One region of the Centipeda sp. (in: firmicutes) genome, then DNA from elsewhere that is predicted to be linked to it. Evidence: riboswitches for the same ligand, from Rfam matches in the RefSeq annotation. Region 1 holds a riboswitch; each other region holds the start of a gene.

Region 1 (10,762 bases):
GACGTGCGGGACAATGAGCCCGACAAATCCGATCATGCCCGCCGCATAGACCGCAAATCCGACAATCAGAGCGCTGACCAGCAGATAGCCTTGCCGATAGAGATGCAGATCCACGCCGAGTGTGACCGCCGTATCATCTCCGAGGAGCATCAGATTCAAAATCTTTGACTGCGTGTAGAAAAAGAACGGCATGATGATGCTCATCGGAATCATCACCTGCAGGGTCGACCATTTCGCCCCCCCCATACTCCCCATCAGCCAATACGTAATGGATTGGATGCCGTCCTTATCGTTTGCAAAGTAGACAATGAAGCTCGAAAATGCGCTGCATACGGCGCTCAGTGCCATGCCCGCGAGCAGGAGCTTCACGGCATTTGCGCGCCCTCCCATATTCGCAATGAAAACAATCGCAAGGGAGATTGCAAAGGCACCGATAAACGCAGAAATGCCGACAAAATTTTCTCCGAGAGACACGCCGATGCCTAGCAGAATCGCTGCCGTTGCCCCTAGAGAAGCACCGGAGGAAACGCCAAGAATATAGGGGTCGGCAAGCGGATTTTTCACAATCGCCTGCATGATGACGCCCGATGTTGCAAGCCCCGCTCCGATGCACGCAGCCATGAGAATACGCGGCATGCGGAGCAGCCATACAATATCATGGAGTGCTCCCTGTCCCGGCGCATCGATCGGCACACCGCTGCGCAGGGAGTCATAAACCGCAGATACAACGTCTCCGACAGACAGAGACACCGTGCCAATCGTCAGTGCGCCCACCATGCTGACAAGCAAAATCAAAAACAATTCGAGAAGGATCACGCCTTGCCGCCAATCTTTGCGATTCATAATTCCGGATACAGCCCCCTTTTGATTGCGCGGATGCCATCCAATGTATTGACTGCCGGGGTATACATGTACCAGAACGGCAGCATGTAGATGCGCTTATTTTTCGATGCCTTCAACGAATTAAAGCGCACATCTCCTAAAAACTCCTCCGCGTACTTTCCATGTTGAGGATTGAAATACGCTACAAATATGACATCCGGATCATACGCAAACAACACCTCTTCGCTCACACGCCGACTGGTAACGGGCATATGCCCTCCCAGACGCTTTACCATATCTCCTACGAGCCACCCATCATCATAATTTGTAATCGCCCTTCCATTGATTTCTATGACCATAACGTCCTGTGTTTTTTGCTGTGCGATCCACGCACTATCTTTGTCCAACTCCGCATAAATGGAGTGGATGAGGTCATCCGTCTGATCTTTTATTTCAAAAATCTGCCCAATATCATCCAAAAATTTGCATTCGTCCTCAATGGTACCGTACTTCAACACATGATTCGATGTCGCAGCAATGTAGGTATTAACCCCACGATCCTGCCACCATGAAACGGTTCCAAAACGTGACAATGTAAACGCGGACTGCCATCCCATTATAAAGTCCGGCGCATAGGCGACAACCTGCTCCCTATTCATTCCCTGCGGCGCAATATGCGGTACCTTCTCAAGCTCCTCAGGATACTCCTGCCGAATCCTCTCGTATGCACCGCTCGATGCACCGCTGATTGATGCAGCGACAATCCTATCGCCCTGTCCCAATGCCAACAATGACTCCAAAATGCTGCCCTCACTCACAAAGACGCGCGATGGTGTCCCCGTAAGATAGATTGAGTGCGGCTGCTTCGTCGTATCAAAGGTCTGTATCTCTATGGCACTCTGCCGCGTCTGGTCGATAAGCGCCTTTGTTTCAGACTCATCCATATATATGGACGAGTGCTCTCTCCCGAGTAAAAGTATCACGATCATCATGAGAACGACCGATAAGCTCGAAATTCTTTTCATAAACAGAGCCCTCAAACACAATGGCAAGCAGTCAAAAAAGTGCCGCTTGCCATCATGAACCTATATTTTAGAATGTGTATTTCGCGCCAATCACAAACGAACGACCGGGCATAGCCGCAGAGCCGATGCCATTGCGTGCGTTATACGTCGTTTCATATGCTTGATTCGTGAGATTGCTGACCACCATATATACGTTGAAATCTTTCGCCACCTGATAGTTGATATTCCAGTCGAGGAGAAGGAATTGCCGCGAGGTGAATGCGCTCGTGTTATTCCCTGTATACCAGTTTGCAAGCAATCCGGTATAGAGCTTCCGATTTTCATAGGAAAGATTCAGTGCATAATGATTTGCGGGACGCAGACGATTGATCTGCACATTGATATCATCAGCACTGACATATCCCCAGTTCGGATCGATTCTCATACCGTCTTTTGCCGACCATTTATCATACATGTGATCGTATGAGGCACTCAAGGTCACATGCGGGTCAAACTGGTGATCTAGCGTTATGTTGAAGGAAGTCTTCTTTTCCCGCGCATTGACTGCCGTTGCTGCAAAATCATTCTTTTTAACCGACCAAATAGGAAGGGTCGCGACAGCATTGGTCATATCTGTCCAGTTGTAGTTCACGCCGATGGAGGTCTTATTGCCGAGCAGCTTTTGCATGCCGATCGTCATTACATGACCTTCCTCATCCTCCAACATGTTCGGATATTCCCCGTTTGCAGTTGAATAGTCGCCCTCGCGCAGCGGGCGAAAAATACGAGTCCATCCAAAATACATGCTCATCGTATCATCGAACATATACTGTGTATTGAGCGCATAGGTCAGTGCGCTTGTCTTGCCCTTTCCCTGTTTTGTATCGTTGGAATTTGTATTCTCAAAGGAACTATACTGCGAATAGCGCAGTGCCGGAGTAATATCCCACTTGTCCGATACATGGATCTTATCCTGCACATATCCCATTATTGTGTCACGGGACAGATGTGTGACAGAATAGTCGCCCGCTCTCCGGTTGCGCCAGCTATAATGTTTCGCCTTATCATAATTGATGTCTGCAATAATATCATGCTTTCCAAGCGACTTTGCATATTGCAGCTCTATTCCGCTGTTTTCCTCACGGTGCCAGTCCGTAACAGGCGAAACGCCGCCCGTCTTGGCTACCCATTCATCCATCGCCTTTTTATCCCCACCAGGGAACGGTGCCAGATGTTCCTTCATCCACGCATACATTTGCTCATAAGTAGTTCCCATCGGGAACGTATTGTTGTATTCATCATAGCCTACACCGGCGCCATTTCCGCCGCCGCCACCAAACAGGGAGAATTGGAATGCACCTCGTCCCCTATAAATGTGGTTCTGATAATAGGCGCGAACAAAGCTCTCCATTCCCTTATCTTTATTGAAAGTATATACCAAATCCCAGTCGTTATTGTTAAAGTCGTTGGAGATGTCATACATATATCGTGTCAGATAGATATTGTGATACCCCGGCTGACGCTGATCCGTCCACCACTGTCCCTTTTCTGTGAGCTTGTGGTTCGAATCATAGCGCCCCACGACGACCTCGAATAAAATGCGATACCAATCTCTTTCATTCCAATACTTTGCACTCGGTGTTGCAACGGGATAACCATCCCGTCCGCTTTTGTGGTTATACCATAATTTCAAGTTATGCTTTTTGTCAAAATCCTTATCAATTCTAATATTTGCACCGTCTTCTTTATAACGAGAACCCGGCAGACGAATGATATCTCCCGTCTGTCCATCCTTGAATTCTGTATCACCGGACATTGTGCGATTCATCGAAACAAAATAATGCAGGGAGTTATCATTATCCAGAGAGCCGGAGTAGCTAAATGAATAATTGTGCTTATTCCACGACCCGCTTGCCAAATCAATCGTCCCAACTGTGCTGTAGCCCCCCTTACGTGTGATGATATTGATCACACCGCCAGTTGCATCCGGTCCGTAAGCTGAGGCGCCGGATCCCTTGATCACTTCGATCTTTTCGATATTTTCCATATTCGTGACCTGATCGAGATTGACGCCCGTGGATTTTGTACCGCGCCGGCTCGAATCACTGATCCGTTGACTCGCAGCATTGTCAACGCGGCGTCCATCGACCAGAATAATGACGCGCGAATCACCATTGATCAGAACGCCGTTGTTATACGCTACGTATCCATACTCACCGCCGCGATACCCGGGATTCTGGAAGGTCACGCCGGGAATCCGCTTAATCGCCTCTGTCACATCCGTATAATGCCGCTTCTCAATCTCTTCCCTTGTAATGACCTTGACATCGCCGCCCGTGCGGTAGTAGGACTGTTCTGTTACCGTATCATTGAACTGGTTGACTGTCTGTTCTACCTCAACAACAATGTTATCAATCGTATAATGCTGAAGATTTTCATCATATCCTGCATGCGCTAAGTTCTGTCCCAAGCCTGTGCCGACAATCGCTGCCAGAATCGACAGAGTAAGATGCCTTTTTTTCATAAAGATTTTCCCCCTCTTAATGGGCAGTATTTCCCTCTCCCATTATGTCCGCTACCACACTCTCTATTGGCAATGAGAAAATCACCTCAGGATTTGTGTTGATGACCCCCTCATATCCAAACGTAACATCCAGACAGATTTGTTCATGAAAAGCGCAAACAAAAAGCCTTCTTGCTCTCCGGCAAAAAGGCATACGAAACACATAAAAATAATCGTGCCTTCCTGTCTCTCGCAGGGACGATACAGCGTTCCAATCGGGCAGTTCTTCTGGCTCTGCATCCTCGTCTTCCTCGCCTTCCCGGTTTCCCAGTGACGTATTGAGGTCGACTCTGCATTACAGCTGCGGGACAGCGCAGGTCTTTCACCTGCTTCTCTATTAAGTGCAACGCACACCCGATTAGCAAAGTATTCAATTGTGATTTTATTCCCAAAATCCTCCTGTAGATTATCATAGAATAAATAAAACGTCAAGGAAATTTAATCGAAATCAATGTATTTTAGGAATCGCTGATAAAATGAAGTCTGCCAGATTGGCGTAGATTTTTCGTCCGAACAAGGAGGCAAACTGGACGCATAGCCAAAGCTATGTGGAGGATCGAGGGCACAGTGCGGGCAAAAAAGATGCGTCAAGATGGCGTGGCTGAATTTATCAGTGCTTCCTTAAATGCACCGCATACGAGTTCCGCGAGATAATGTGCCGACGGCGCGAGCGCATTCAGATCAACCCGAAAGTTCGGATTGTGGAGCGCGGGGGAAAGCCCCGTGCCGACGAGGACGAACATCCCCGGTACTTTCTCCTGATAGAAGGCAAAGTCCTCACCACCGAGCGACTTTGGTGCGGGAACTACATTCAGATTGCGTTCCTTTGCTTTTTCCTCTGCATACGCCGCCCAAAAGCCATCGTTGAGCGTTGCCGGCGGACCTTCATACCAGTCCGTCTCTACCGTCGCGCCATACGCCGCCGCCAACTGCTCCGCAAGCGCACAGACACGCCCTCGGATGCGTGCCCGATCCTGCGCATCCATGCTGCGCGTCGTCCCCTCGATGAGAGCCTCCTCAGGAATGACATTCCACGTATTCCCCGCCTCGATATGCGTGACACTCACAAGCCCTGCGGAGAACGGATTGAGATTGCGTGCGACAACCGTCTGTACCGACTGCACAAATGCTGCCGCCAGCGGAATCGGATCCACCCCCGCCTCGGGATGTGCGGCGTGTGTCCCCTTGCCGCGAAAGCGGAACACAAAGCGATCCACCGCCGCCATCACCGCACCTGCCGTGATGCCGACCGTGCCTACCTCGAGGAGCGGCGATGCGTGCAGCCCGAAGATTGCCGCAACATCCTGCAGAGCCCCCGCCTCGATGAGTACCTTCGCCCCGCCCGGAGCCTCCTCTGCGGGCTGGAAGAAGATGCGCACACGTCCCGCGAGCTTCGCCTCACGCTGCTTGAGCAGCAACGCTGCACCGAGCACCGCAGCAATGTGAAAATCGTGCCCACAGGCGTGCATACGCCTTGCATGCTCCGAGCGATACCGTAGATCCGTCTGTTCCTCGATGGGCAGCGCGTCGATATCACTGCGCAGGGCAACGATGGTCTCACCTGCGCCGACATCCGCAACAAGCCCCGTCTTGAGCGGCAGATCCAGAATACGGATTCCCGCACGTTCCAAGGATGCACGGATGCGCTTAGTGGTTTCAACTTCTTCGTAGGAAAGCTCAGGATGGCGATGAAACCATTGAAACTCTTCTGCGATATAGGCTTCGATGTTTTCAATTGCTGCCATAGTTCTCTTCCTTTCAAACAGTAAATTCATATATTCTTTATATGTTATTGTGGTATTATACAAGCTGTATATTCTTTTGTCAATCATGTTTTCCTATATTTTTTCTATGCTTATAGGAATCGCTGATAAAATAGACCCTCAGATTGGCGTAGATTTTTTCGTCCGAACAAGGAGGCAAACCGGACGCATAGCCAAAGCTATGTGGAGGATCGAGGGCACAGTGCGGGCAAAAAAGATGCGTCAAGATGGCGCGGCTGAATTTATCAGTGCTTCCTATACACGCAAAAATCCGGCATCCGTCTTTCAGACAGATGCCGGATCTTCGTATGAACAGAGGCCTTTATCCCTGCAAGTCCTCAATATGCACCATACGCTTACAGATCCGCTGTGCCAACGCCTCATTGTGCGTGATGGCAATGAGCATGGTGCGGTTTTTCTCGATCTCGCGCAGGATCACCGACCAGATCTGCGCCTGCGTGATCGGGTCAAGGCTCGCCGTGATCTCGTCGGCAATGAGCACGCGCGTCTTTGGACTGAGCGCACGCAGGATCGAGAGCCGCTGCAGCTGACCGCCCGAGAGCTCGTTCGGCCAGCGTGTGAGCCAATCAGGCTCGGCGCCGATCGCCCTGAGGAGTTCATCCGGCACATCCCATGCTTCGCTCAGGGAATCCTTCACCTTCCAGCGCGGATCCATCGCCTTTTCCGGATGCTGATAGATGAGCTGGATGGGATTGTAACCGCCCTTCGGCAAGGCTGCACCGTCCAATGCAATAGACCCTTCCTGCAGCGGCAGATAGCCTGCAAGGAGCAGCGCGAGCGTGCTCTTGCCGCGCCCGCTTGATCCTAAAAGAGCGAGCCGCTCCCCGTCTGCAATATGCAAAGATATATTCTGCAGAACGGGAGCGTTCATCCCATAGCGATAGGAGAGATTCTTCACATCGAGCATCTCATGCACCTCCCGCTTCCGTCATCTGCCGCACCTCTTGCGCCGAATAGACCTTGAAACTGTTCTGCGGCAGGGCATGATAAAGCGCCTGTGTATAGGGATGCTGCAGCTCGCTGCCGTCGCCGCGAAATGCAGCCGCCGGAATCTGATCCACCGTCCGGCCTTCATAGAAAACGGCGACGGTGTCGGCGACCTCGACAGCGAGATCGATATCGTGCGTGATGAGCAGGATGCTCTTTCCCGCATCGGCAAGCTCACGCAGAAGCTGCAATGCCTCAACGGCGCTCTTGACATCCATGCCGGGCGTCGGCTCGTCCGCGATGATGAGGGCGGCGTCCGTGATGACAGCGGTCGAAAAGAGCACGCGCCGTGCCATGCCGCCCGAGAGCTGGAATGGATACAGGCGCTGAACCTTTTCCTCCAAGTGCAGCCGCCGGAATGTTGCCGCCATATCCACTGGAGAACCGTGAAGCCCACACACCTCTTCGCCAACGCGCATGAGCGGGTCGAGATATGTCACGGACTGCGGAATCAACGCCAGCTCCCGTCCGCGAAGCTCTTCCTGCCGCGCCGCATCCAGCGCGGTTCCGCGATAAAGCATCTCGCCGCTCGTCACGGCATTGTACGGCAGTATGCCGAGTACGGCATGCGCCAAAAGGCTCTTGCCGGAACCGCTTGCGCCGACGACGGCAAGGATCTCTCCCGTCGTCAGACGCAGATTGACGCCGTGCATCCCTGTCACCAGCGTATGCTTCAACGCACCCTGATACATGCGGAAGGACACGGACAGATTCTTTACTTCGAGAAGTTCTTGTCCCATAAAGCCTCCTATTTCTGTCCAGACTGCGGATCAAGAATATCGCGCAGCGTCTCGCCGAGACGATCAAAGATCAGTACGACCAGCAGCAGCAAGAAGCCGGGGAAAAACGCCAACCACCACATGCCGAGCGCCAGATAGCTCATGGACTCCGACAAGATGATGCCGATGGCCGGCATATCGAGCGGCAGTCCGTAGCCGAGGAAGCTGATTGCCGCCTCATGCATGATCGCATGGGGAAAGAGCAGAACGAGCCCGATGATGTACTGCGGCAGCACATGTGGTACGAAATGCCGCCGTGCCACAGTCACCCACGAGTACCCGTACTGCCGTGCCGCCAGAACATAAGGCTGCGAGCGCAGCTGCATGACTTCCGCACGGATGACGCGCGTCAGACGCGGCCAGTGCGTGACGATGACGCCGATGGATACGCCGAGGATGCCTCCGCCCATCATCACCGAAATCATGAGGATGAGCAGGATGTGCGGAATCCCCATGCAGAGATCGACGAGCCAGAGAATGAAGCGATCCACCTTGCCGCCGAATGCCGCCGACAGCGTTCCGAGAAGGAGTGCGATGCAGGAGCTGAAAAATGCGGCGGCAAAGCCGATCTGCAGACTGATCGACATGCCCTTGACGGAGCGCAGGAACATGTCGCGCCCCATATCGTCCGTACCAAAGGGATGCAGGACGGACGGCGCAAGATTCTTCTGCCCAAAGTCGACGGCATAGGAACTCTCATCCATCGTCGTACCCCAGAGGAGCAGGCCCAAAATGAACAGGGTCGCAAACACGGCAAAGATGAGTCGGCGCTGGCGGACACTCAGCCCGCTGCGAGAGAGGGAAAGAGCCTTGCTCATGACGTCCCCCTCCCCTCGCGCAGCTGCGGATCCACAACGCCATACAGGATGTTGGCGATGAGATTGCCGACGAAGATGAACACCGCGCTGAAGATTGCGATGCCAAGCAGCAGCGAAAGATCGCCGCGCAGCCCCGCCAGCGTGACCGTACTGCCCAGTCCCGGGTAGGAGAACACCGTCTCGGCGAGAATCGCTCCGCCGAACAGCTCATTGAAGGAAGCAAACTGCAAGGTGATCGCGGGCATCAGAATGTTTCGCAGACCATGCCGCCGCACGCGCTGCCAGAGCGTCTCGCCGCGCGCCTCCGCGAAGAGCATGTAGTTCGTCCCCATCACCTCGATCATCTTTTCACGCGTCTGCAGCGCGATGGCAGAAATCCCCGTGACGCTGAGCGTCAACGCCGGCAAAATCAGATGATGAATCTGATCGGCCAGCGTCACCTCCTCATGCAATTTTCCAATAGGAGCGGCGAGCGCCAGCGGAAACCACTGCAGCTTGACCGCGAAGATCATGAGGAACAAAAGCCCGAGCCAGAAGACCGGTACGGAGACGCACAGAAGAGAGAACCCCTGAACCGCCTTGTCCAGCCGGCTGCCGCGGTACATTCCTGCGAGAACGCCGAGCACGAAGCCGACCGCACCGGAGAGCGTCCACGCCGTCATCATGAGAAGCAGCGTCAGACGGAATTTCTCCCCGATGACTTCCAGTACGGGCGCACGATAGATGAACGACGTGCCGAAATCACCGTGCAGAATATTCCCCGCCCAAAGCAGAAAGCGCTCCAGCGGCGGCTTGTCAAAGCCCCAATAGGCGGCGACGAGCGCATGCTGCTCCGCCGATGCCGCCTTATTGATGAAGTACGCGTCGATGGGGTCGATGGGCGAATTGGCGAGCAGGATAAAACTGATGACGCTCACCGCAGCCAGGAGGAGCACAAGCCGAAAAAGATTGCCTCCAAGAAAGCAGAAGATTCTCTTATCCATTTACTTCCTCCACTGCCATTCGTCAAGTGTTATAAGGATCCCCATGCCCTGTCCGCGCTCACCCGCACGCAGCTGACCGAGATCGAGCTGATTGTTGACGAAATACGGCATCTGAACCGTCGCAATCCAAAGATAGGGGATATCGACCTTCGGCCCTGTCATGCCATCCCACTGTGCCGCACGGAACTCGCGCAGCATCTCCTCATCGGTCGCAGCGGCAAGTGCCCGATCGATATGCACATCAACCGTCGGGTTGCGATACATGGCAGAGTTGTTGATGACATTCACCCCGACCTGCGAGGAATGGAAATAATTGTAGATCACTTGCGGCGTATAGTCGCCGCCCGCCCATACCGTCGGGATGTTGCGCGCTATCTTGCGGGCCTCCGACCATGGCGTCGACTTTGCGATGATGTTGATGCCGAGCTTCTTCGCATCCTGTGCAAGCGCCACCGCTGTATTGTAGCGCTGCAGGTCATTGGAACGGCCATTGATGACGAATTCCGCCTTCTGACCGTTCTTCTCGCGAATGCCGTCGCCGTCCGTATCCACCCAGCCCGCAGCCTCAAGGATCTTCACTGCTTCGTCCACGCGGTTGTCCGATTCCTGCAAATCGTTATTCGCCCAAGAAAGAGCTTCCGCAAAATTCATCGTCGGCTTTCCGAAGCCGCCGAGCGCATTCTCGATGATCGTCTTGCGGTCGATGCCGATGTTCAGTGCCTGGCGGATGGCAGGATCGCTCGTCACATTGTTGCCGACCAGCATGCCGTTTTCGTCATGCTCCGGCTCCTGCGGCATATTGACGCAGAAGCTGTCGATGGTGTCCATCACTACCAATTTCATATTCGGCACGCTTGCCGCCGCAAATTCGGGCGGTGCAAAGACGAGATCGACCTGTCCGGACTGCGCTGCTGCAAGCACAGCATCATTGCCCAGATTCAGCGCCGTCACCTTTTTCAGCTTCGGCTTTTCTCCGTAATAATATTCGTTCGGCTCCATCACAAGCTGCTGTTCCTTTTGGA
Region 2 (10,762 bases), on a different contig from region 1:
TTTGCCGTCCTTGTCACGGATGCCATCGCCATCCGTATCCTTCCAGCCCGCCTCATCGAGGAGCTGTTTTGCACGGTCGACATTGTAGGCATTCGGGTCGGTGAGCTGATCGAATCCATAGTCGAGAGAGGGCGGAACCGGAGCCTTGCCCGGAATGAAGGTTCCCTTCAGGATGACTTCGTTGTACGCCTTGCGATCCGTCATTGAGATAAACGCAGCACGTACCTTCGGATCACCGAGAACCCCCTTATTGTTGATGCGGGCGAGAACCGTACGCAGGGATGAAATACGGTCGATGTGGAACTTCGCCGTGTCGTTGAAGAGCCCGATGTCGCCGGCAGCGATGTTGACGGCCATATCGACCTCACCCGACTGCAGTGCCATTGCGCGCGTATTCGGATCATCGATTGACGGGATCTCGACCGTCTCATACGGTACTTCCCCATCCCAATAATACGGGTTCTTCTTCATGACGGCTTTTTCCTTGACGAAGGACTCGCAGACATAGGGACCTGTGCAGATAGGACCCTGCTTTGCAAAGTCACGCTCTCCCTCGCTGGACACATCCACGATCAGGAAGAGAGGATCGGCAAGGAAGCCCGGCATGCTCGGTGACGGCTTTTCCGTCTTGATCGTGAGTGTCTGACCGTCCGCCTTCATCTCCGTGTACTTGAAGAAGGTCTCCGCACGCTTGTTCTTCGCAAAGGAGCGCTCAAGCGAAGCCTTGACCGCCTCCGCCGTCAGCGGCTTTCCATTCGAGAACTTGACATTGTCACGAATCTTGAACGTCCATGTCAGCTTATCGTCGCCAATCTTCCAGCTCTCAGCAAGCCACGGCGTCGCGTTCATCTTCTCGTCGAACTTGACAAGCGTCTCGCCCATGCCGTAGCGCATAACAACCCAGCTGAAATAGTTCTCGGTCGGCTCAAGCGTATCCGCGAAGTTCGTCACACCGACCTTCAGCGTCGTCTTGTCCCCTGCCGACTGACCACCGCCACAGCCCGTCAGGAGTGCAGCTGCCATACAGCCTGTCAGTAGAGCTGTCAGCCATCTTTTTTTCTTTCCCATTTTTTCCTCCTTTAATTTGCCTTGCGCGGGTCCATAATATCCCGCAGACTATCTCCCCATAGATTAAAGATTGCAACCACAGAAGCAATTGCAAGTCCTGGGAAAATCATAAGCCAGGGTGCCGTCTGAATCAGCTGACGTCCCTCATTCAGCATGAGCCCCCACTCCGGTGTCGGCGGCTGTGCGCCAAATCCGAGGAAGGAGAGACCTGCAAGTTCCATCATGAGTGCGCCGATGTCAAGTGCGGCGGTCACAATGATGATCGGTATGATATTCGGCAGGATATGCCGACGAATCATCGCAATCGGGCGTGTTCCGCTCGTAATCGCTGCAGAGAGATAGTCCTGCTGTTTTACCTTGAGGGTCAGGCTGCGCGCAAGACGCGCATACTTTGTCCAGCCCACGATAACAACGGCGAGAACTGCGTTGACTGCACTGCCGCCGAGCACACCTGCAATTGCAATGGCAAGGACGATGCCAGGAAATGCAAGGAACACGTCGGTCAGACGCATGATGGCATTGTCAACCTTGCCGCCGACATAGGCAGAGATCACACCGATCAATGTCCCAAGACCACCCGAAATAATCACAACGATCAGTGCCATCGTGATAGAGATGCGTGCACCATAGAGGATACGCGTAAAGATATCGCGTCCGAGCTTGTCTGTGCCGAAGTAATGCTCAGCGGATGGCGGCAGAAGTGAATTCTGAATCTGCGACTCATACGGATCGTATGACGAGATCAGCGGCGCACAGATAGCGACAAGCACAATCAGCAGGATGATGCCTGTATAGATACGAAACAGCAGTTGATCCCGCGTCATGACTTCGCCCCCTTCCTGAGCCTCGGATCAAGATACGCATAGGATATATCAACGATGAGATTCACAAACATATAGAGCGTTGCAATCCAGAGGACGAAGCCCTGCAGGAGCGGATAGTCGCGCATTTCGATCGCACGCACAGCAACGCGTCCGATGCCCGGCCACGAAAAGACAATCTCAATGACGGCAACGCCGCCGAGCAGCCAGCCAATGGCAAGGCCCAGCAGTGTGATGAGCGGCAGGAAGGCATTCGGCAGAACGTGTCGCCAGAGGATGCGCTGCATCGACATGCCGCGTGCCTTGAGACCTATAACGTAGTCCTGTCCGAGCTCCTCAAGCACTGCCGTACGTACCTGCCGCGTATACTTCGACGATAGCAGGATGGCAAGTGTAAAGGCAGGGAGAATCATACGATCAAGGCTGACTTCTCCGCCTGCAATCGGGAAAAGCCCTAACTTCAGACCGAACACATAGAGCAGAATAAGTCCTACCCAGAAGCTCGGCATGGAGACACCGAGAAAGGTGAAGAATCGTATGACTTGATCCGGCCATCGATTCCGGTACAGTGCCGAAATCACTCCTGCCGGAATGGAGATCAAGAGCATCATCACCACTGCCGTGCCTGCAAGCAGCAGTGTTCCTGGAAGATTCTGCAGCAGTTTTTCCTGCACTGGCATTTTTGCCGAGTAGGAACGCCCCATATCCCCGTGTACCACACCGTTCAGCCAACTGAGATACTGTTCGTGGAACGGTCGATCCAGCCCCAGCTCGTGGCGGGTCTGCTCAATTGTCTCCTGTGAGACAATCGTATCGCCTGTCTCGAGAATTGCATCCACAGGATCGCCCGGTGCAATGAATGTCAGACTGAACGTCAGAAAACTGACCCCCAGCAGAGTAATGATCATCTGCCCCAGACGCATCAGGATTGCTTTTGCACTCAACTCCCCAACTCCTTTGTTGTCATTTGCAAAATAAAACTTCCTGTCTCTTTTGAGACAGGAAGAAGAATGCACACAAAAAACAACGACCTTGCAACACTCCCCCAGTGCTGAAAATCGTGCATCCATCTCCCCATCTCTCGTGAGTCCATCAATGAATCTTATTGCGAGCAGGCTTTCCGGCTCATAGATCAGCGCGTTCTTCCGCCTTCCCAAGATGTTTATTTACACCCCAGTGACTTTTTACAGGCACAGGCTCTGCGCCTGTGGAAGACCACTCCCTATTTACGGCTGCGGGACAGCATGGGCATTCCACCCATTTTCCTCTCATCGCTCAACAGAATGCGTACAAAGTAATACTCATCCGTCGACACTCGCAACGTCATATATTCAGTTTTCAACATAAGTCCAAACGTAGTATATCCATATTAGATATACTTGTCAAGACACCTATTTCAGATTATTGTATTTGGACAGCCAGAAAGTCCCTTGTACTTCATCTTGATTTTTTCTTAACATGGATTCAATGCATGCTTGGAATTTCTTTCATGATATACCTTGCGCAGGAGTATGGCTGCACAGATGGCGCGCATACTCTGATCGAGTGCCAGTGAAAGCCATGCACCCTCAAGTCCCATATTGTACTTACAGAGGAAAATATAGGTGATAATTGGCCGCAGTACCGTTATGCTAATAAAGGAATAGGCTGCTACCTGTGTTGTCTTTCCGCTTGCACGCAGAATACCGGCACAGACCATCTGGTACGCCTCGGGAAAACTGACCGCTGCGACGTATGCGATAATCAGGCTGCCAAGAGGAAGGAGAGCTGCATCACGTGCATAGACGGCAAAGATTTCCTCACGCAGTAAGAAGGTTATGAGGAATACAATGATGGAGAAAATCAGACCCCAACGCATCCCTGTCCAGAGATAGCGGCGCCATTCATTCTGCTTGTGGCTGTCTCTGTTGTGTCCGGCGAGAACCGTGCTTGCCTTTCCCATCCCATTGCAGAAGCTGTAATAGAAATCACAGAAGTTCATTGCAATTGCATGGATGGCATACGGAATCGTCCCCAGTTCCGCAACCATGCGGGTATAGACGACCATGCCGATGCGTTCAAATCCCTGCTCACTGAAGATACCACCGAATACGCTGAGGAATTCACGCAGATAGACGCGCGTCAGACGATAATTTCCCTGCGCAAAGATGCCCCATGCATAGAGTACACGCAGGGTGAGGTAGAATGACCAAAGTGTTCCGCCGATTGTTCCAAGTGCAGCACCAAGAACACCGAGTTGTGGGAATGGTCCAAGACCAAAGATCAGGAGTGCATTGAGGATGACGTTGACGACGTTTCCCTGTATGTTGATCGAGAGGACACGCATGGACTCCCCGCGTCCAAACATGACCGCCTGCATGAGCGTCGTCATGGAGGTGATGAAGACAGCGGGCAGCGTCCAGAGCCCGTAGATCATCGCGTCGGAGAGATAGTCTTTCTGTGCTCCCATCCACAGGAGAATTGGATCGAGATAGATGAAGAACCCGATATGTGCGAGTCCAAGGACGACAAAAACAAGAACGATTGTTTTTTTGAGAATATCACCATAGGCATCGTGCTGATCGCGGCCAAATCGTTCCGCAATTAGTATGGTGACGGCCGCCGCGACCGAACGTGCGACCGTCAGGAGCATCATGCGTGGCTGTGAAAAGATGCTGACGGCAGCAATGGCACCCGTTCCCAGGCTGCCAACCATAATGATGTCCGCATTGCTCAGAAAGATCATCAGGACACCTTCCAGTGCAGCAGGAAGGCCTATTCTCAGATAATTTTTGTCATAGGATGTCAGCACGCTACCATCTCCCTGTTTATCCCCGTATTCCAATTTAACAAAACTATCACAGAATGATAATACTTGTCAACAATTTGTGAATATAAATCTAGGGAAGCACTGATAATTTCTGCATAAAAATAAGGGGCGCCGAAAGATAACGGCGACCCCAACTTTTTTATAACTAGCGATTTAATGCACGATGTGCAATGTCCTTACGATAATAGGCATCCTTAAAGGATATTTTCTCGACTGCGGCATAGGATTTTTTCACCGCAGACGTGATGTCTTCCCCCATGCCGACGACCCCAAGTACGCGCCCACCGTTCGTGATGATTTTGCCGTTCTGCTCCGCCGTCCCTGCATGGAACACAAGCGCGCCCGTGTCCTCTGCAGCTCTGATGCCACAAATCTCATGCCCCTTTTCATAGGATGCAGGATATCCGCCTGCCGCCAAGACGACACAGACGGCTGCCCCACTTTTCCAATGTATAGGCACATCCGCGAGTGTTCCATCAGAACAGGCGCACATGATCTGGACGAGGTCACCATCGAGCAAAGGCAGAACTACTTGTGTCTCGGGATCACCAAAGCGTGCGTTGAACTCGACGACCTTTGGTCCGTCCTTTGTAATCATCAGACCGAGATAAAGACAGCCTCGATAGACTCTGCCCTCTTTTGCCATGGCAGCAATTGTCGGTTTCAGAATCTCCTCTGTTGCACGTTCCGTCATCTCCGGTGTCATGACAGGGGCTGGCGCATAGGTGCCCATTCCGCCCGTGTTTGGCCCCTTGTCTCCGTCAAGAGCACGCTTATGATCTTGCGCGCTAATCATGGGACGGATGATCTTCCCGTCGGTGAAGGCAAGCAGCGATGCTTCCTCCCCCTCCATAAACTCTTCGATAACGACGCGTGTTCCCGCCTTGCCGAAGGTATTATCCTCCATGATTGTATCTATGGCATCGAGTGCTTCTTGCTCCGACATGGCAACAATGACGCCCTTCCCTGCGGCAAGGCCGTCTGCCTTGACAACGATTGGCGCGCCCTCTTTGCGAATATATGCGCGCGCAGGTTCTGCCTCAGTAAAGACTTCGTAACGTGCTGTTGGAATCCCATACTTCTTCATGAGATCCTTTGCGAAGGATTTTGAACCCTCAAGCTCTGCCGCATTTGCGCGTGGACCAAATGCACGAATCCCTGCACTCTCGAGCTCGTCCACAAGCCCATTTGTGAGAGAAATCTCGGGACCGACGACCACAAGTCCGATTTCTTTCTCCTTGGCAAATTTCAGGATTGCATCGTTGTCCGTCGCAGAGATGTCAATCTGCTCCCCCATTCCCGGGTTTCCGGGCAGGGCATAGATGCTGTCTGTCAACGGACTCTCTTTGAGTTTCCAGAAAAGCGCGTGCTCGCGACCGCCTGATCCGATTACAAGAATGTTCACGTCGTCTTCCTCATTTTTCCAACTGCCCGGCAAGATATGCGTTGATTGCGCTGTCATAGTCAGCAGTATGGGCAAACGCCTCATGTGCAAGACGCATCCGTGTCATGCCGTCGACCGCGCCGTCTTTCTCGATTTTCTCCGCAATCTCCGCATAGCGCGCTGGGTTTGTAATCACGGTGACAAATTTGAAGTTTTTCGCTGCAGCGCGAATCATTGCAGGACCGCCGATGTCAATCTGCTCAACTGCCTCAGCAAGTGTGACATTCGGATTTGCAACCGTTTCCTTAAAGGGATAGAGATTGACTGCAACGAGATCGATCGGCGTAATTTTCAGCTCGCGCAATGCCTTCTCATGTGTCTGATTGCCACGGACGGCAAGAATACCGCCATGCACGAATGGATGCAGAGTCTTGACGCGTCCGTCCATGATCTCGGGGAAGCCTGTTACATCGCTGACATAGATGACAGGGATACCCGCCTCACGGAGTGCCTTCATTGTTCCGCCCGTGGAGACAATCTCGACTCCTGCTTTATGCAGTACGCGTGCAAATTCCACCACACCCGTCTTGTCGGATACACTGATCAGAGCACGTTTTATCTTCATAATGATCCTCCTTCAGCGGCGGGCAGGATGTGAACCCTTCGCCCATCCGTACGCAGTCTGTCTTCCACATAGAGTTTGATTGCTTCCGGGAATATCCGATGTTCCTGTTCCAGAACACGTGCCGCAAGTGTTTCCTCGGTATCGTCCTCCGTCACAGGAACGGACGCCTGTAGAATGATGGGGCCGGAGTCCATTCCTTCATCCACGAAGTGAACGGTGCAGCCGCTGACCTTCACGCCGTAAGCAAGTGCGTCACGATGGGCATGTGCTCCCGGAAAGCTCGGCAGGAGTGCAGGGTGGATGTTCAAGATACGACCCGTATACGCATGTACGAAAACGGGAGAGAGAATCCGCATGAATCCTGCAAGAATTACGAGGGTTACACCGTGGGCATGCAGCTCATCCAGCATGGCGCGCTCGAAGTCCGCACGATCCGCATAGTCCCGATAGACGACGGCAACGGCGGGAATCCCCTTCGTCCGCGCGCGTTCGAGTGCATAGGCATCGCGCTTGTCTGCGATGACGACCGCAATTTCAGCAGGAATTTCTCCACGCTCAATCGCCTCGATAATCGATGCCAGATTGGAACCGCGTCCCGAGCAGAGTATGCCAAGCTTTTCCTCACGCATCAAAGACACCGCCCTTGATGACGACCTCATGCGCCCCTTCTGTTACATGACCGATGTGGTATACCGTTTCATTCTGCGCATTCAACTGAGCGGTGATACGATCCGCTTCGTCCGATGAAACAATGAGTACCATACCGATCCCCATGTTGAATGTACGGTACATTTCCGTCCAGTCAACATTCCCCCACTCCTGTAGCAGGCGGAAGACCGGCGGGATTGTCCATGCTGCACCGTTTACCTCTGCCCCCATATGCTCCGGCAGGGCGCGTGGGATATTTTCGTAGAAACCGCCGCCTGTGATATGCACCATGCCGTGAATATCAAACTCTCGAATGAGCGGCAGACAGATGCGCGGATAGAGGCGCGTCGGAGTCAACAGTTCCTCGCCAATGGTTTGACCGAGTTCTTCCATATACTCATCGCCTTTGAAGCCCTTGCGCTCAAAGACAATTTTGCGTACGAGGGAGTATCCGTTTGAGTGTACCCCTGACGACGGCAGACCGAGCAGGACATCGCCTGCTTTTACACGAGCGGGGGTAATGAGCTTGGAGCGTTCTGCAACGCCCACGGAGAACCCTGCAATATCGTATTCTCCTATGGGATAAAACCCCGCCATCTCTGCTGTTTCACCGCCGATCAGGGCACAGCCGGACTCCTTGCAGGCACGCGCAACACCTGTAACAACCTTGGCAACCTGGATCGGCTCGAGTTTGCCGACGGCAAGATAGTCGAGGAAGAAAAGAGGTTCTGCCCCCTGCACGAGAATATCGTTGACGCACATCGCGACTGCGTCCTGCCCAATCGTATCGTGTTTGTTCAGTAGGAAAGCGAGACGCAACTTCGTTCCGACACCGTCCGTTCCCGATACGAGAACCGGCTCTTTATAGTCCTTGGTATTCAGGGCAAACAGCCCACCAAAGCCGCCGAGATCACCCATCACCTCCGAGCGATAGGTCGCACGGACGGCATCCTTAATCAGAGATACAGACTCGTTTCCTGCATCGATATCAACGCCCGCATCACGGTAGGTCATTCTCTCCATCGGCTCTCAAAGCCCCCTTTCACGCTGTGCAATCCGCCTCCGCTCGAGTATGAGCTTATCATCCTCGTCGAGCGTCGCATCCTCTTCGGGAACAGGATAGTTGTTGTTAAAGCAGGCGTAGCACATGTGATCCGGATTGAGTGCCGGAACACACTGCCGCAGCCCTTCGATTGAGATGAAATGGAGTGAATCAGCCCCGATGAATTCGCAGATCTCCTCCACGCTCTTGGTCGCGGAGATCAGTTCTTTGCGGATGGATGTATCAATGCCATAGTAGCACGGATCGGTAATCGGTGGACTGCTGATACAGACGTGAATTTCACGCGCTCCGGCATTTCGCAGCAGTCGCACAATCTTTCCGCTCGTCGTACCGCGCACGATGGAATCGTCCACCATGATGACCGACTTTCCTGCCACAACGGAACGTACGGGGCTCAGTTTCAGCTTGACTGCCGCATCGCGCTGTTTCTGCGTCGGTTGGATGAATGTGCGTCCAATGTAGCGGTTCTTGATCAGCCCTTCGGCAAATGGAATGCCTGCCTCATAGGCAAAACCGGTCGCTGCAGTTGTGCCGGAGTCCGGGACAGAGATGACGACATCGCCGCGAAAACCGGACTCGCGTGCAAGAACGCGTCCCATCTCAAAGCGTGCCGCATGGACGGACTGCCCATCAATGATGGAATCCGGGCGCGCAAAATAGATGTATTCGAAGATGCAGGAAGCGATGTCTTCCCCATTGGAAAAGCGATAGGACTTGAGCCCGTCGCTGTCGATGACGACCATTTCACCCGGCAATACATCGCGCACGAATGTGGCACCGTTGACATCAAGGGCGCAGGTCTCTGAGGACAGAACCCATCCGCCATCCGTTGTCCGTCCGATGCAGAGTGGTCGGAAGCCCTGTGGGTCACGCACGCCGATCAACTTGTCCTCTGTCATGATCGAAAGACAGAAAGCACCGCGCACCACACTGACTGCCTCAAGGATGCGCTCCTCGATGGAAGTCTTCTGTGAGCGTGCAATGAGATGAACAAACACCTCGGAATCAATTGTTGTCTGAAAGACCGTCCCTTTGCTTTCAAGATCGCGGCGAATCAGCGCAGCATTCGTAAGGTCGCCGTTGTGAGCCAAGGCAAGTGCTCCACCTGCGTAGTTGACGCGCAGAGGTTGAGCGTTTGCAGCAAGACTGAAGCCCGTCGTCGCATAGCGGACGTGTCCAATGGCGATTTTAGCATGATCGAGATGAGGCAGCTGCTCACGGAATACCTCGCTGACCAGACCCATGCCCTTTTTGACATCGATCCAATAGCCATCCGTGAGTGCGATGCCCGCGCTCTCCTGTCCGCGGTGTTGGAGCGCAAAGAGACCAAGATACGTCATTTCGGACACGTCCTCCGCATGGGAGTACACACCGTAGATGCCGCATTCTTCCTTCCACTTTGGCACTTTTTCGTACATCTCTCTTATGCTTCTCCCGTCAGCCTGTGGAGCATCTCCTTATAGGCATCCTCTACATTGCCGAGATCACGGCGGAAACGATCCTTATCCAGCTTCTCTTTCGTATCACTGTCCCAGAAACGGCAGTTGTCCGGAGAGATCTCGTCGGCAAGGATGATATTCCCGTTTGCATCTTTGCCAAATTCGAGCTTGAAGTCGATGAGGTCGACGCGTTTGGTCTTGAGGAACTTCGTAAGGACATCGTTGATCTTCAGGGACATGCGTTCAATCTCGTCCAGCTCAGCATCTGTTGCAATCTTCACCGCACGGATATGATAGCGGTTGAGCATGGGATCGCCGAGATCGTCGTTCTTGTAGCAGTACTCAATGATCGGGAACGGCATCGGAACACCTTCCTCAAGTCCGAGACGCTGAGCAAGCGAACCTGCGGCAACATTACGGATGATGACCTCAAGTGGGATGATCGTGAGTTTCTTGACAATCATCTCACGGTCACTCGGCATGGAGATATAGTGATGAGGAATTCCTTCCTTGGCAAGAAGATCGAAGAAGAATGCCGTCATCTTGTTGTTCATGACACCCTTGTCGGCAATCGTTCCCTTCTTTGCACCGTTGCCGGCGGTTGCATCATCCTTATAGTATACGAGGTATTTATCGGAATGATCCGTTGCATAGATAATCTTTGCCTTACCCTCGTAAAGAGCCTCTTTGCGCTCCATTATTCGGCCTGCCTTTCCATTTCTCCTAAGGAATCGCTGATAAAATGAAGTCCGTCAAAATGGCGCGGCTGAATTTATCAGTGCTTCCCTAAATACAGGACATTATCCTATGTGCATTAATGTGTTTACAGCTGTGCTGCAACCCGATCTGCCTTTGCCTCGACTTCAAGTACCATCTTTTCACGATAGTCCATCAAGGCCTCTGCA
Region 3 (10,762 bases), on a different contig from region 1:
GCTGTGCATCTCCATCGTTCTGCGGGGGAGGTGGTTCCTGCAGCTCATTGGGAAGATCATCCCGCTCCCGCTGCGGCACATTCCCCTCACGCGGAGGCGGCAGCGGCTGCTGCTCCTCCTGCGGACGGCTCATCCGATGCACGAGCACGAATACCGCAGCCTCCTCCACATCTGCGGGCATGACGAACGATCTGCCCGCAAGCGCCGCAATCGCGCGTGCAGCCTCGATGAGATAGAGCTCCGCACGGTTGCCGACACAATGCGCACGCGCAGCACAGGAAGCGGCAAAGCGCAGAATGGCGGACGGTGCCTCCACACGCGGCAGCAAGTCACGTGCGCGGCAGATCATCGCCCCGAACGCCTCTTCCTGTGTACGGTACACCGCACAAAACGTCGACGGATCACGCTCGTATGCGATCGCACGTGCAGCAATCGTGCGCCGCTGCGCCGTGTCCCCCTCCTCCTCCATTTTCACAAACATACCGAAAGAATCCAGCAGAGCCGAGCGGAGCGTGCCCTCTGCGGGATCCATTGTGCCGACAGGCGTATAGGAAACCTCCTCGGTGAACGACAGCCCATCCCGCTCAAGGCGAAAGAAGCCGTCTCCCGCGCATTTCAGCACAGCAGTCAGAATGTCCTCCCGCAGGAGATTGACCTCGTCCATATAGAGAATGGTATCGTGCGCACGATGCAGCAGCCCGTGCCGCAGCTGCCGCTCCCCTTGTTGGAGTGCCGTCTCTATATCGATTGTACCGAAGATCATGTCCTCCGAGGCTCCAAGCGGCAGCTCCATAATTTGTCCCGTCGGGGTAAAGGGTGCTGCTGAACGAACGAGAACAGACTTTGCCGTGCCGCGTGTGCCGGAGATCAAAAGCCCGCCTGCACGCGGATTGACAAGTGCAATCGAAAGTGCGCGCCGTGCGTGCTCCTGTCCGACAATGGCCGTCAACGGATAACGCGGGATATTCAAAATCTTTCCTCCGAAAAGCTATTCTCCCAAGATCGCATCCACCGCAGTCCAGTCGACCGCGCCCTCCTCGAACGGGCGGCGGCGCATGCGGTGTGCGAGGACGAGGCGGCTGACGCGCTGCAGATCCTCCGCCGTAACCGCACTGCGCCCTGCAAGTGCCGCATGTGCAATGCCCGCCTTGATGAGCGTGATGTCGGCACGGTGCCCGTCGACCCCGAGCGTCAGTGAGATCTGCGCCGCGTAGTCAAGGACAGCATCCGGCACCGTCACACGGGGAACACGTACACGCGCCTCAAGAATCTGCGTGCGCAGGTGCTTCTGCTCTGCCGCATACATTTCCGCAAAGGCATCGGGATCACGTTCGTAGGCGATGCGGCGGCGGATGACCTCGACGCGCGTCTCTGCCTCGCGTTCACCCGCAACAGTCACGGAGAGCGCGAAGCGATCGAGAAGCTGCGGACGGATGTCCCCCTCCTCCGGATTCATCGTCCCGATGAGGACAAACCGCGCCGGATGCGCATAAGAGATCCCCTCGCGCTCCACGGTATTAACACCCATCGCCGCAGAGTCGAGAAGAATATCGACGATATGATCCTCGAGCAGATTGATCTCATCCACATAGAGGATGTTGCGATTCGCCGCTGCCAAGATGCCCGGCTCGAACTCCTTGCGCCCGTCTCGGATCGCCGCCTCCATGTCGAGCGTTCCGACCACACGATCCTCCGTCGCACTGACGGGCAGCTCCACCACGCGCATCGGGACATCCTCCGCAGGAAGCTCCCCCTCTGCTCGTCTCTCTTGGCACGCATCACAGTAGAGTTCGGGGGACGCAGGATCACAGTGGCAGGCACAACCGCGCACCGCATGCAGATCCGGCAAAAGTGCGGCAGCCGCTCGGACGGCGGTAGACTTCGCCGTCCCCTTCTCCCCCTTGATGAGGACCCCTCCGAGTGACGGCATCACAATACTGAGGAGAAGCGCCGTCTTCATCTCCTCCTGCCCAACGATAGCAGCAAACGGGTATGTTACCCTCTTCTTCATTCCGATTTCCTTTCATGAGGAAGGAAGGTGCTACGGCAATCAGCTTGCCACAGCTCCTCCCTTGCTTCCTCTGCACAGTATGATATTCCTTAGAAACTCTGCTCGACACCGATCATGAAGTTGCGTCCGGGTGCCGTCCACCACTGTTCGGCTGCCCCCCACCATGAAGCACGTGCGTTGGACTTCTCCGCATAGAACTGATTAAAGATGTTGTTCACCTTGAGATACACCTTCGTTGCATCGGCAACCTGATAGTTCATCGCGAGATCGACGACCCAGTAGTTATCCGTGGGAAGAAATTTACCAATCGCATCGGACGGCCCTTCAAGCCCCACCATCCCTCGTGCAAGGAGAGACGAGTCAAAGTCACGATTGCGATAGTCTATGCCGATGTTCCACTGATCGCGGGGCAATGTTCCGTCAATATTCACACCATACTGCTTCGTCTTGCCGACATGTGTCTGTGTATAGCCAACGCGGGTGCGCCAGTGGGAATCGACGCGCTTGTCAAGCTGCAGCGACCAGCCGTGTGCGTCCTCATCGCCGATATTCTGATACAAACCACTTGCCCATCTGATACAATCCGTCGAATGACGTTTGAAATAGCTTGCTGTCAGACTAAGTCCCTTGCCAAAGTCACGAGCAATGCCGATCTCCTTCGTGTTGCCGACCTCCGGTTTTAGATTTGGATTTGCTCCAAACGAGCCATAAAGTTGCCCCGGTGTAGGTGTGATGAAATAAGCATTGTAGGAAACATAGGTGTGTGTCACGGGGTCAATGTCATAGCCAAGACTAATGCTTGAGCTGTTGTGACTGCCAAACGACGAGTGACGATCATGACGAAGACCTGCCGTGAGTTTCAGCGTCGGAAGAATGCTCCACTGATCCTGCAAATAGAAGGAGCGATTTGTCATTTTCTTCCCATTCGGAGCAACCGTTCCAAATGACTCTGCCGTGACCTTATCCGTTTTATATTCAAAACCTGCGGTCAAAAGATGGTGTCCAAGGGTCTTGTCAAATTGGTTGCTGAACTTCCATCCCTGATTTTCCATTCTATACCTATCTGTATAGAGATTATACTTATACAGGCTGCGCGAAACACTCATCTGATTCTTCGTAGTGTCGTCAATTTGGACATTCCACAACAAATCAATATCGAAGTAATCCGTATCGCCGTTTTTCGGAGTCTCCCAACGTCCCTGGTAACGGTTTTCGTCTTTATAGGAGCGGTAATTTGCAGCAATATAGGATGCCTTGCTAACCTGCTTACCAATATGGGTGCTGATCGAGTCCGCGTCCAGATGGGACGGGGTCGTATTCCCATGTGCGTCCTTGAAGTCGCTGCTCTTATCCTTCTGGTATTTCACGCGCCAATCCCAGCCGTTTTCACCACCGGCATTCGCGATGCTGTACTGCTGACGGCCGTAGCTGCCGTAGCCGATACCGAGCGTCGTCTTCATCCCCTGTGCTTTCTTCGTGATGATATTGATGACACCGCCCTTTGCATCCGAGCCGTAGAGTGTCGATGCCGAACCATGCAGCACCTCGATGCGCTCGATACCGCTGAGATCCTTCATCGCAGAAGCAATGGAGGTCGTCGTGCTGCCTATGGGATCGCCGACATAATTCTGCCGCACACCATCGACCATCAGGACTACATCCTTTGAGCCATTGATGTAGAGCACATTGCTGTTGTTATATCCCGCCGGCGCATACTGGTTGATGGTAATCCCCGGTACATCGCGCAATGCCTGTGCCAGATCCGTATAGTGGCGACGCTCGATGTCCTTGCCCGTAATCACCGTAATATTCGCATCTGCTTTCAATTCCTTGTTCGGCGTACGCGTCGCAGTGACGACAGTTTCGTCCAGCATATGCTCACTTGCAGACGAATCCGCATCCGCTGCAAAGGCATGTCCCCCCCCCGTGGACACAAGTCCAAAAGCAAGTGCTGCTGTCACATTCATGACAATCTTTTTTGAAATGTAGTTTGTCATTTAATTCTTCCTCCTAAAATTTAGATACAACAACATCTATATCATCAACTGCCGAGATGTGGGCATCATCCGACAGATAAGAACATTCCCATAGACAAATACAAGCAGTTTATCGGTGTTTCCTCAAACACCTGCCGCCTTTATCGCCGCACGTTTCAGCGCACATTCGGCATCGGATGCGGCAGGATGTTCCTGCCCCGCCCTGCGTGCGTAACACGCGCCGCCGCAGCTCGTAAAATCCACACACGCGCTGCAAAACGCCATAGCATCCTGCATCTCATGTGCCACCTCCACCTGCCGCCGAACGTCGATGCCGTGCTCCACATCGCCGAGCAGAAAACGCGCATCGCCGACAAAGGAGGAACACGCATAGATATTCCCCACGGCATCAACGTGTACGCCCGCCCCGCTCATCGCATGACAATGTGAAAAGCCATCGCCCGTGCGCTGCGAAAGGCATGCCGCCTGCTCCTCCTGCGCAATCGCGATGCGGTATCCGTGCAACCGTCCAAGGTGTTCGTTTCGCACAAAGACCTCTGCCATCGCCTGTGCCATCTCCTCCTCGCGTGCGGGGCGGACAGCAGTGCCGCGCCCCTGTCCGCGCAGGAGATCAAATCCCACACGGCGCACATTGCCGAGATAGTATGCCATCTCGATGATGCCTGAGAGCTTCCCGACATTCTCCGCCGTGACAACACAGGTCAGACCGATCGCGATGCCACGCCGGCCGAGGCACTGAATCCCCGCGATCACATCCATCGACGAGCCGCATCCATCGGGGTAGCAGCGGTGCACATCGTGAACATCGGGTCTGCCGTCGAGGCTGATGCCGATGCCGATGCCCGCATGGTGTAGGAAGTCTGCCGTCTCCTCGGTCAGCAGCGTCCCATTGGTCTGCAGATCCATGCGTGCCCGTATCCGATTGGTGCGGACGTAGTCCGCAATCCGACGCAGCAGAGGAAGCGCCAACAGCGGCTCTCCACCCGAGAACTGAAGGATAAAGGGAGCTCCCCCCGCCGCTGCGAGATCGATCGCGCACCGCGCCGTCTCCCACGTCATCATGCTCCGATCCTGCCCGAATGCATAGCAGTAGCGGCACGCAAGATTGCAGTCACCCGTGAGGCTCAATACCATCATCTGCAGCGGCATCATTCTCGTTTGCTCACTTCTCATCTGCAAAGCGCTCGGGATAGACCACGCGCGCCAGTTCATAGATGCACTCGATCGCATTCTGCCCCGCGCTGTAGCGGTAGGTATCGGGCACGGCATAGAGATGGTTCTCCCGCACCGCCTTCACATGCATGAACAGAGGATCACTGCGGAGCTTCGCGCGGAACTCCTCCGTCTTTTCCCCCTCTGCACTCCATGTCGGCAGCAGAAAAACATCGGGATCGAGCGCAACAATCTGCTCCATCGAAACGGGTGTCTCTGCTGTCAGCCCGACCATTGCGGCACCGTTGCGCAGAGAGGCATGGCGGCACATATCGTCAAAGAGCCCGTCCTTCTGTCCGAACACGCCGCTGAACGCAAATGCGACGACGATAGGGCGCTCCGCCTCGGGGATGTCCCCGACACGACGCTCGACATCCGCGAGGCGTGCGCGCTTTTCCGCAATGAGTGCGGCGGCATTCTCCTCCTGACCGACGAGCCTGCCGACCTCCTCAATGCGCGTAAAGATGCCCTCGACACGCTTCGGCGTGCGCGAGGCATAGACTGTCAGCCCGAGATCGCGCAGACTCTCCACGAGCTCCTTCGGCACGCCGTCCGTGGTAAAGACGAGATCGGGATGGAGCGCAAGCACGCGCTCGGGGCTTCGATCCTTGAGCTTCACGGGAACAGCCTTCGCCGCCTCCGTCATTGAGGAGAGTCCGGGATCATCCGCATAGGCGGTGAGCGCCGCAATCTGCTCGGGCGGGGCAATGGCGAGCAGGATCTCATCCGTTGCGAGCCCCAGCGAAACGACTCGTTTTGGCTTCTCAGTGAGAACCACCTCCACGCCCATGCCATCCGTTCCGCGATAGAACACAGATTGCTCTGCCGCTTTCTCCTGCGCAACCCCGCAGCCGCCGACGAGAGCGGCTGCGAGGAGGAGGAAGAGAAGCGTGCAGAGCAGTGCTTGCTTAGAACGCATGGGTATAGGTCAGGCGGTAGTTGCGCCCGAGGTCAAGGTTGCCATAGCGGTTGGAGTAGTTCTCGCGGTTCAGCAAATTGTAGATGCCGAGCGACACCTCGTCGTCTTTGCCCGCCGTGTAGATGACATTCATATTGAGCTGAATCTTATCGGGCACATCCTGCGCTGCTCCGTACCGCTGCGCCGTGTATTCACGATCGCCAAGGTATTTGAGATTCAGATTCCCCTGCCACTTTGCCATCTGATAGTCGAGACGCACAAGCCCTTGCAGGCGTGCCGCATCCTGTACCCAGTCCTTATTTGTTCCAGTCGGATTCTGTATTTCCGGATTGGACACAGCCCCCCCAAGCGTCAGACTCCACGCATCATTAAAGCGCTTTGCATACTCTAACTCAATCCCTGTATTGCGGAACTGTCCCGTATTGACTGCATAATGCGTATCTGTCGCCCTATCATAGCGCCAGCCGATTTTATTCTTCATATCCATGTGATATACGGCGGCCTTCCACGTATCATTACCGCGACGAATCTTGACCCCCGTTTCGTATGTCCAACCGTTCTCCGGCTTTAGACCAGTCGGGTTAAAATTATTATAGCGGAAGCTATCGTCTACCGTCGGCATCTGGAATGCCTTGCCGACGTTGATATACCAAGCTGTATTCCGATCAAATTGATAGTTCGTCTGGAACTGTGGCACGAAGACCCGTTGATCCTCCTCAGGATCGTTGATGAACTCTCCGCGCAGCCCAAGCGTAAAGTTAAACTTCGGCGTGAATTGTTTGCTGTACGAAGCATAAAGGGAGTTGCCCGTGCGCACAGCAGAACGCTTTTTGGCAGGCGTATCAATTGCCTCACGCTTGTAGGAATAGCCCAGCACCAGAGAGTCTTTTTTCAGCTTCCAAGTCTTCTGTACGTCGAGGATCTGACCGTCCATGGTCGCATTGCCGTCATTCTTCTTGTTGGCAAGATAGTCGTATCCATCAACCTTACGGTAGTTGTAACCAAGAACTGCATGGATTCCATTATCCTTGCCCTGATAGACGAGACTTGCCGTATGGCGGAGATCATTATAGCGATAGTTGTATTTCGTTCCCTCGGGGACAAGTGCCGTCTTCGAGGCATTCTTTTTATAACGAATCCCACCACGCGTGATGTCGGCGTCCATATAGTTGTAGTTGAAGGACAGTTCATCCGTGAGCTGGGCAATCAAGCCGACACGGTTTTTCTTTCCCTTGCCGACCCACCAGTCAACCCAAGAGATCTTATCCATCCCAAACCCATTCGAGTGTGGAAGATCCTTCGACCACTCACGGCTCACATCGACCATGATACGGTCACCTACGTAGGTTGCCTCACTCTTCTTGAAATAGTTTCCAACGGTCTGACTGAGTTTGAATTCCGATTCCTGTTCGGTCGGTTGTTTCAAGATGATGTTCACAACGCCGCCCATCGCCTCAGCACCGTAAAGCGTTGACGCTGCACCCTTGACAATCTCGATGCGCTCGACCATGTTCGCCGGGATGTTCTCCGTGCTCGGGTAGTTCTTGAGATTCATCGGCACGCCGTTCACCATGACGAGGGTTCCGCGGTCATAGCCGCGTAATGTGAGACGCCCCGCAGCAAGCCCGAAGTCCTGCCCCGCCTCGCCGTAGGATGTGCTCGTTGATCCGATCTGCTGGTCGATGGCTTCGAATACGTTGCGGTAGCCGGCCTTCTCGATTTCCTTCGCCGTGATGATCGTTGTCGTTGCCGGCGTGTCGAGATCGCGCTTCTCACGGCGCTGTGCCGTAACAACCGTATCGGTAAGCGCGTGTGTCTCCTCGGATGGGGCATCTGCACTTTCTGCAGCATATGCCGTTCCGACAAAACTTGCTCCCGCAAATGCCGCAAGCACCGCCAGCGTCCACTTCTTCTCTCTTGTCATATCCTATGTCACCTTTCTTCTGCAACGCACTCCATGCGCCGTAATCATATTTTGAAAACTTTTAGGTATAGGGGTAAACAAAAAGCCCCTTCCTGCAACAGCAGAAAAGGGCTCATAGGCTCTCAATCAAAGGGTCTCAAAGCGGCATAAAACAGCACGCAAATCCCCATCCCCATCACTCGCAGGTCAAACGGCGATTGTCAATCAGGCAGTTCTCCTGGCTCCAGTTCATCGCAGACCTGCGCCTTCCCAAGGGAACTCCCCCAGTGACGTTATCGGAAATGACAGTACATTTCCATGCAGGCTTGCTCACTGATACAGTGGCGGGACCGCTCCGGCTTATGGAGATGACTCCTTACCGGATTTTCTATTAAACACAAAGTACCTGATCCAATTCCTATAAAGTTTTCGCAATGCTAAAGATAACATTGGAGGAAGTACTTGTCAATACGAGAAATAGATATTTTACGAATTCTCTCAATATGTGAGATTATTTTTCCAGCAGATAGAGATAGTCGCCGTATCCCTCCGTCTCCATCTCCTCCTTTGGAATGAAGCGCAGGGAGGCACTGTTGATGCAGTAGCGCAGACCGCCCGTCGCTGCAGGGCCATCATCAAAGACGTGTCCGAGGTGCGCGCCGCTGCCCGCCGCCGTGACCTCTGTGCGCACCATGCCGTAGGAGCGATCCTCGTGCTCGGCGATGAGTGCGCTGTCAATCGGGCGCGAAAATGCCGGCCAACCGCAGCCGGAATCATATTTGTCCGTTGAGATAAAGAGCGGCTCGCCCGTCGTGATGTCACAGTAAATTCCTTCGCGGAATTCATGATCATATTCGTTGCGGAACGCGGGCTCGGTCGCTTTCTGTTGCGTAACGGCGTATTGAATCCCGGTCAGACGCTCCTTGAGTTCGGCATCCGAGGGTTTTACAAAGGTGCGTGCCGGATGCTTCCCCGTCCGCTCCGCAGCAGCGCGTTTCTCGCGCATCTGCGCGATGAGGGCAGGCGAGATATGGCAGTAGCCATTCGGATTTTTCTCAAGATACTCCTGATGCTCCTCCTCGGCACGGTAGAAGTTCACGATCGCTCCCGTCTCAATCGCGACGGGCTTTCCAATACGCTTCTCAAGGGCATCGAGGGAGGCTTGTATCACACGGGCATCATCGCTTTCACTGCCGTCCGCATTTGGCACATAGTAGATGCCCGAACGGTACTGCCGCCCAACATCATTCCCCTGCCGATCCACTGCCGTCGGGTCGATGGAGTCATAAAAAGCGGTGAGAATCTCGTCAAGGGAAACGACGCGCGGATCATAGACAACATGAACCGCCTCCGCATGACCACTGCCGCTGCACACGGCACGATAGGAGGGATGTGAGGTCATACCGTTCGCATAACCACTCTCGACAGAGATCACACCATATACGAGGTCAACATAGAGCTCCGTCCCCCAAAAGCAGCCACCCGCAAGATAGATTTCCTTCTGACCGTCCGCTACACTGTTCTTCTGCACGATTTCATGCGGCATCTCCGCCGAAGTCGCAGCGGGTGCGCCACAGCCGCCGAGACAGATGAGAGTGCCAAGTGCACAGATGTTACGCAGAGATGAAATTTTCATGATAAATACCTTTCCGTTCTATTCAAGTCACGCCTCAATCTCCTCCGCCGACGGCAGCTGCCACGCAATCGGTGTCTCCCCCGCCGCTGTAAGAAAGTCATTGACGCGTGAAAAGGGATGGCTGCCGAAGAAGCCGCGATGTGCCGAGAGCGGGCTCGGGTGCGGCGACTCGACGATGAGATGCTGCGGATTCGTGATGAGGCTGCGTTTGCGCCGTGCGGGGCTGCCCCAGAGGATAAAGGCGAGCGGACGCTCACGCGCACCGAGCAGCTGAATGATGTGGTCGGTGAACCGCTCCCAGCCGTGCCCTGCATGGGATGCCGCTGCATGAGCGCGCACGGTGAGTACGGTATTGAGAAGCAGCACGCCCTGCCTTGCCCACGGGATAAGGCATCCATGCGCAGGGGGTACGATGCCAAGATCGTCCTGCATTTCCTTGTAGATGTTGAAGAGGGACGGCGGCGGGTCAATGCCAACCTGCACGGAGAACGAAAGCCCGTGTGCCTGCCCGTCGCCGTGGTACGGGTCCTGCCCGAGAATGACGACCTTCGTATCCGCAAAGCTCGTGTAGTGCAGCGCGTTGAAGATCGCAAACATATCGGGATAGATCCGCTTCGTGCGGTACTCCTCAATGAGAAACTGCCGCAATTCGCGATAGTAGGGCTGTGCCATCTCATCCGCGAGGAGCTCCTGCCAATCGTTTTGAAAAATTGCCTTTGCCATGCTAAACTCTCTCGTAAATTTCAAACATACAGTGTTCTCCGCGCCGCGACTCTGTCCGAACAAAGCCATCGAGCGGCGGCAGAAAGACATCCGCATCATAAGCCCCCGCAAGACGCGTCACGTGGGCACGGCACACAAAGGGAAGAAGGAGGCGGTAGCATTCCCCGCCGCCAATCAAGAAGATCGGTCGCGGTGTTTCGCTCACGAGCGAGCCGAGCCGTGCCCATAGCTCCGTAAGATCGTGCACAACATGAAACCCATCAGCCCGCTCCACTGTCCGCGAGAGCACAATGTTCTCGCGTCCTGCAAGTGGTCGGCAATCAGGCAGGCTCTCCATCGTGCGCCGCCCCATAACGACAAT

Evidence for each region. A riboswitch is a leader RNA that binds a small molecule or an ion and turns the genes downstream of it on or off. The one in region 1 is predicted to bind cobalamin.
Region 2: it holds a riboswitch for cobalamin, as region 1 does, so the genes downstream of both, nikB (nickel ABC transporter permease) here and ACO6BQ_RS02120 (TonB-dependent receptor domain-containing protein) in region 1, are expected to answer to the same signal.
Region 3: it holds a riboswitch for cobalamin, as region 1 does, so the genes downstream of both, ACO6BQ_RS03905 (TonB-dependent receptor plug domain-containing protein) here and ACO6BQ_RS02120 (TonB-dependent receptor domain-containing protein) in region 1, are expected to answer to the same signal.

What each region holds. Positions count from the first base shown of each region.
Region 1 covers NZ_DBHIVL010000006.1:28,208-38,969, reverse strand. The annotation lists gene ACO6BQ_RS02130 (FecCD family ABC transporter permease) at 1-843, opposite strand, end outside; gene ACO6BQ_RS02125 (ABC transporter substrate-binding protein) at 840-1,847, opposite strand; gene ACO6BQ_RS02120 (TonB-dependent receptor domain-containing protein) at 1,915-4,350, opposite strand; cobalamin riboswitch at 4,591-4,762, opposite strand; gene ACO6BQ_RS02115 (amidohydrolase) at 4,977-6,134, opposite strand; gene ACO6BQ_RS02110 (ABC transporter ATP-binding protein) at 6,475-7,080, opposite strand; gene ACO6BQ_RS02105 (ATP-binding cassette domain-containing protein) at 7,082-7,900, opposite strand; gene ACO6BQ_RS02100 (ABC transporter permease) at 7,909-8,757, opposite strand; gene ACO6BQ_RS02095 (ABC transporter permease) at 8,754-9,740, opposite strand; gene ACO6BQ_RS02090 (ABC transporter substrate-binding protein) at 9,741-10,762, opposite strand, start outside.
Region 2 covers NZ_DBHIVL010000011.1:14,998-25,759, forward strand. The annotation lists gene ACO6BQ_RS03165 (ABC transporter substrate-binding protein) at 1-1,068, opposite strand, end outside; gene nikC (nickel transporter permease) at 1,080-1,892, opposite strand; gene nikB (nickel ABC transporter permease) at 1,889-2,833, opposite strand; cobalamin riboswitch at 2,983-3,221, opposite strand; gene ACO6BQ_RS03180 (MATE family efflux transporter) at 3,343-4,680, opposite strand; gene purD (phosphoribosylamine--glycine ligase) at 4,844-6,103, opposite strand; gene ACO6BQ_RS03190 (IMP cyclohydrolase) at 6,114-6,707, opposite strand; gene purN (phosphoribosylglycinamide formyltransferase) at 6,704-7,336, opposite strand; gene purM (phosphoribosylformylglycinamidine cyclo-ligase) at 7,329-8,378, opposite strand; gene purF (amidophosphoribosyltransferase) at 8,385-9,836, opposite strand; gene purC (phosphoribosylaminoimidazolesuccinocarboxamide synthase) at 9,842-10,555, opposite strand; gene purE (5-(carboxyamino)imidazole ribonucleotide mutase) at 10,681-10,762, opposite strand, start outside.
Region 3 covers NZ_DBHIVL010000015.1:9,077-19,838, forward strand. The annotation lists gene ACO6BQ_RS03880 (VWA domain-containing protein) at 1-970, opposite strand, end outside; gene ACO6BQ_RS03885 (magnesium chelatase ATPase subunit I) at 989-2,011, opposite strand; gene ACO6BQ_RS03890 (TonB-dependent receptor plug domain-containing protein) at 2,101-4,008, opposite strand; gene ACO6BQ_RS03895 (radical SAM protein) at 4,132-5,157, opposite strand; gene ACO6BQ_RS03900 (ABC transporter substrate-binding protein) at 5,171-6,139, opposite strand; gene ACO6BQ_RS03905 (TonB-dependent receptor plug domain-containing protein) at 6,129-8,063, opposite strand; cobalamin riboswitch at 8,254-8,467, opposite strand; gene msrB (peptide-methionine (R)-S-oxide reductase MsrB) at 8,554-9,678, opposite strand; gene ACO6BQ_RS03915 (uracil-DNA glycosylase) at 9,706-10,401, opposite strand; gene folK (2-amino-4-hydroxy-6-hydroxymethyldihydropteridine diphosphokinase) at 10,403-10,762, opposite strand, start outside.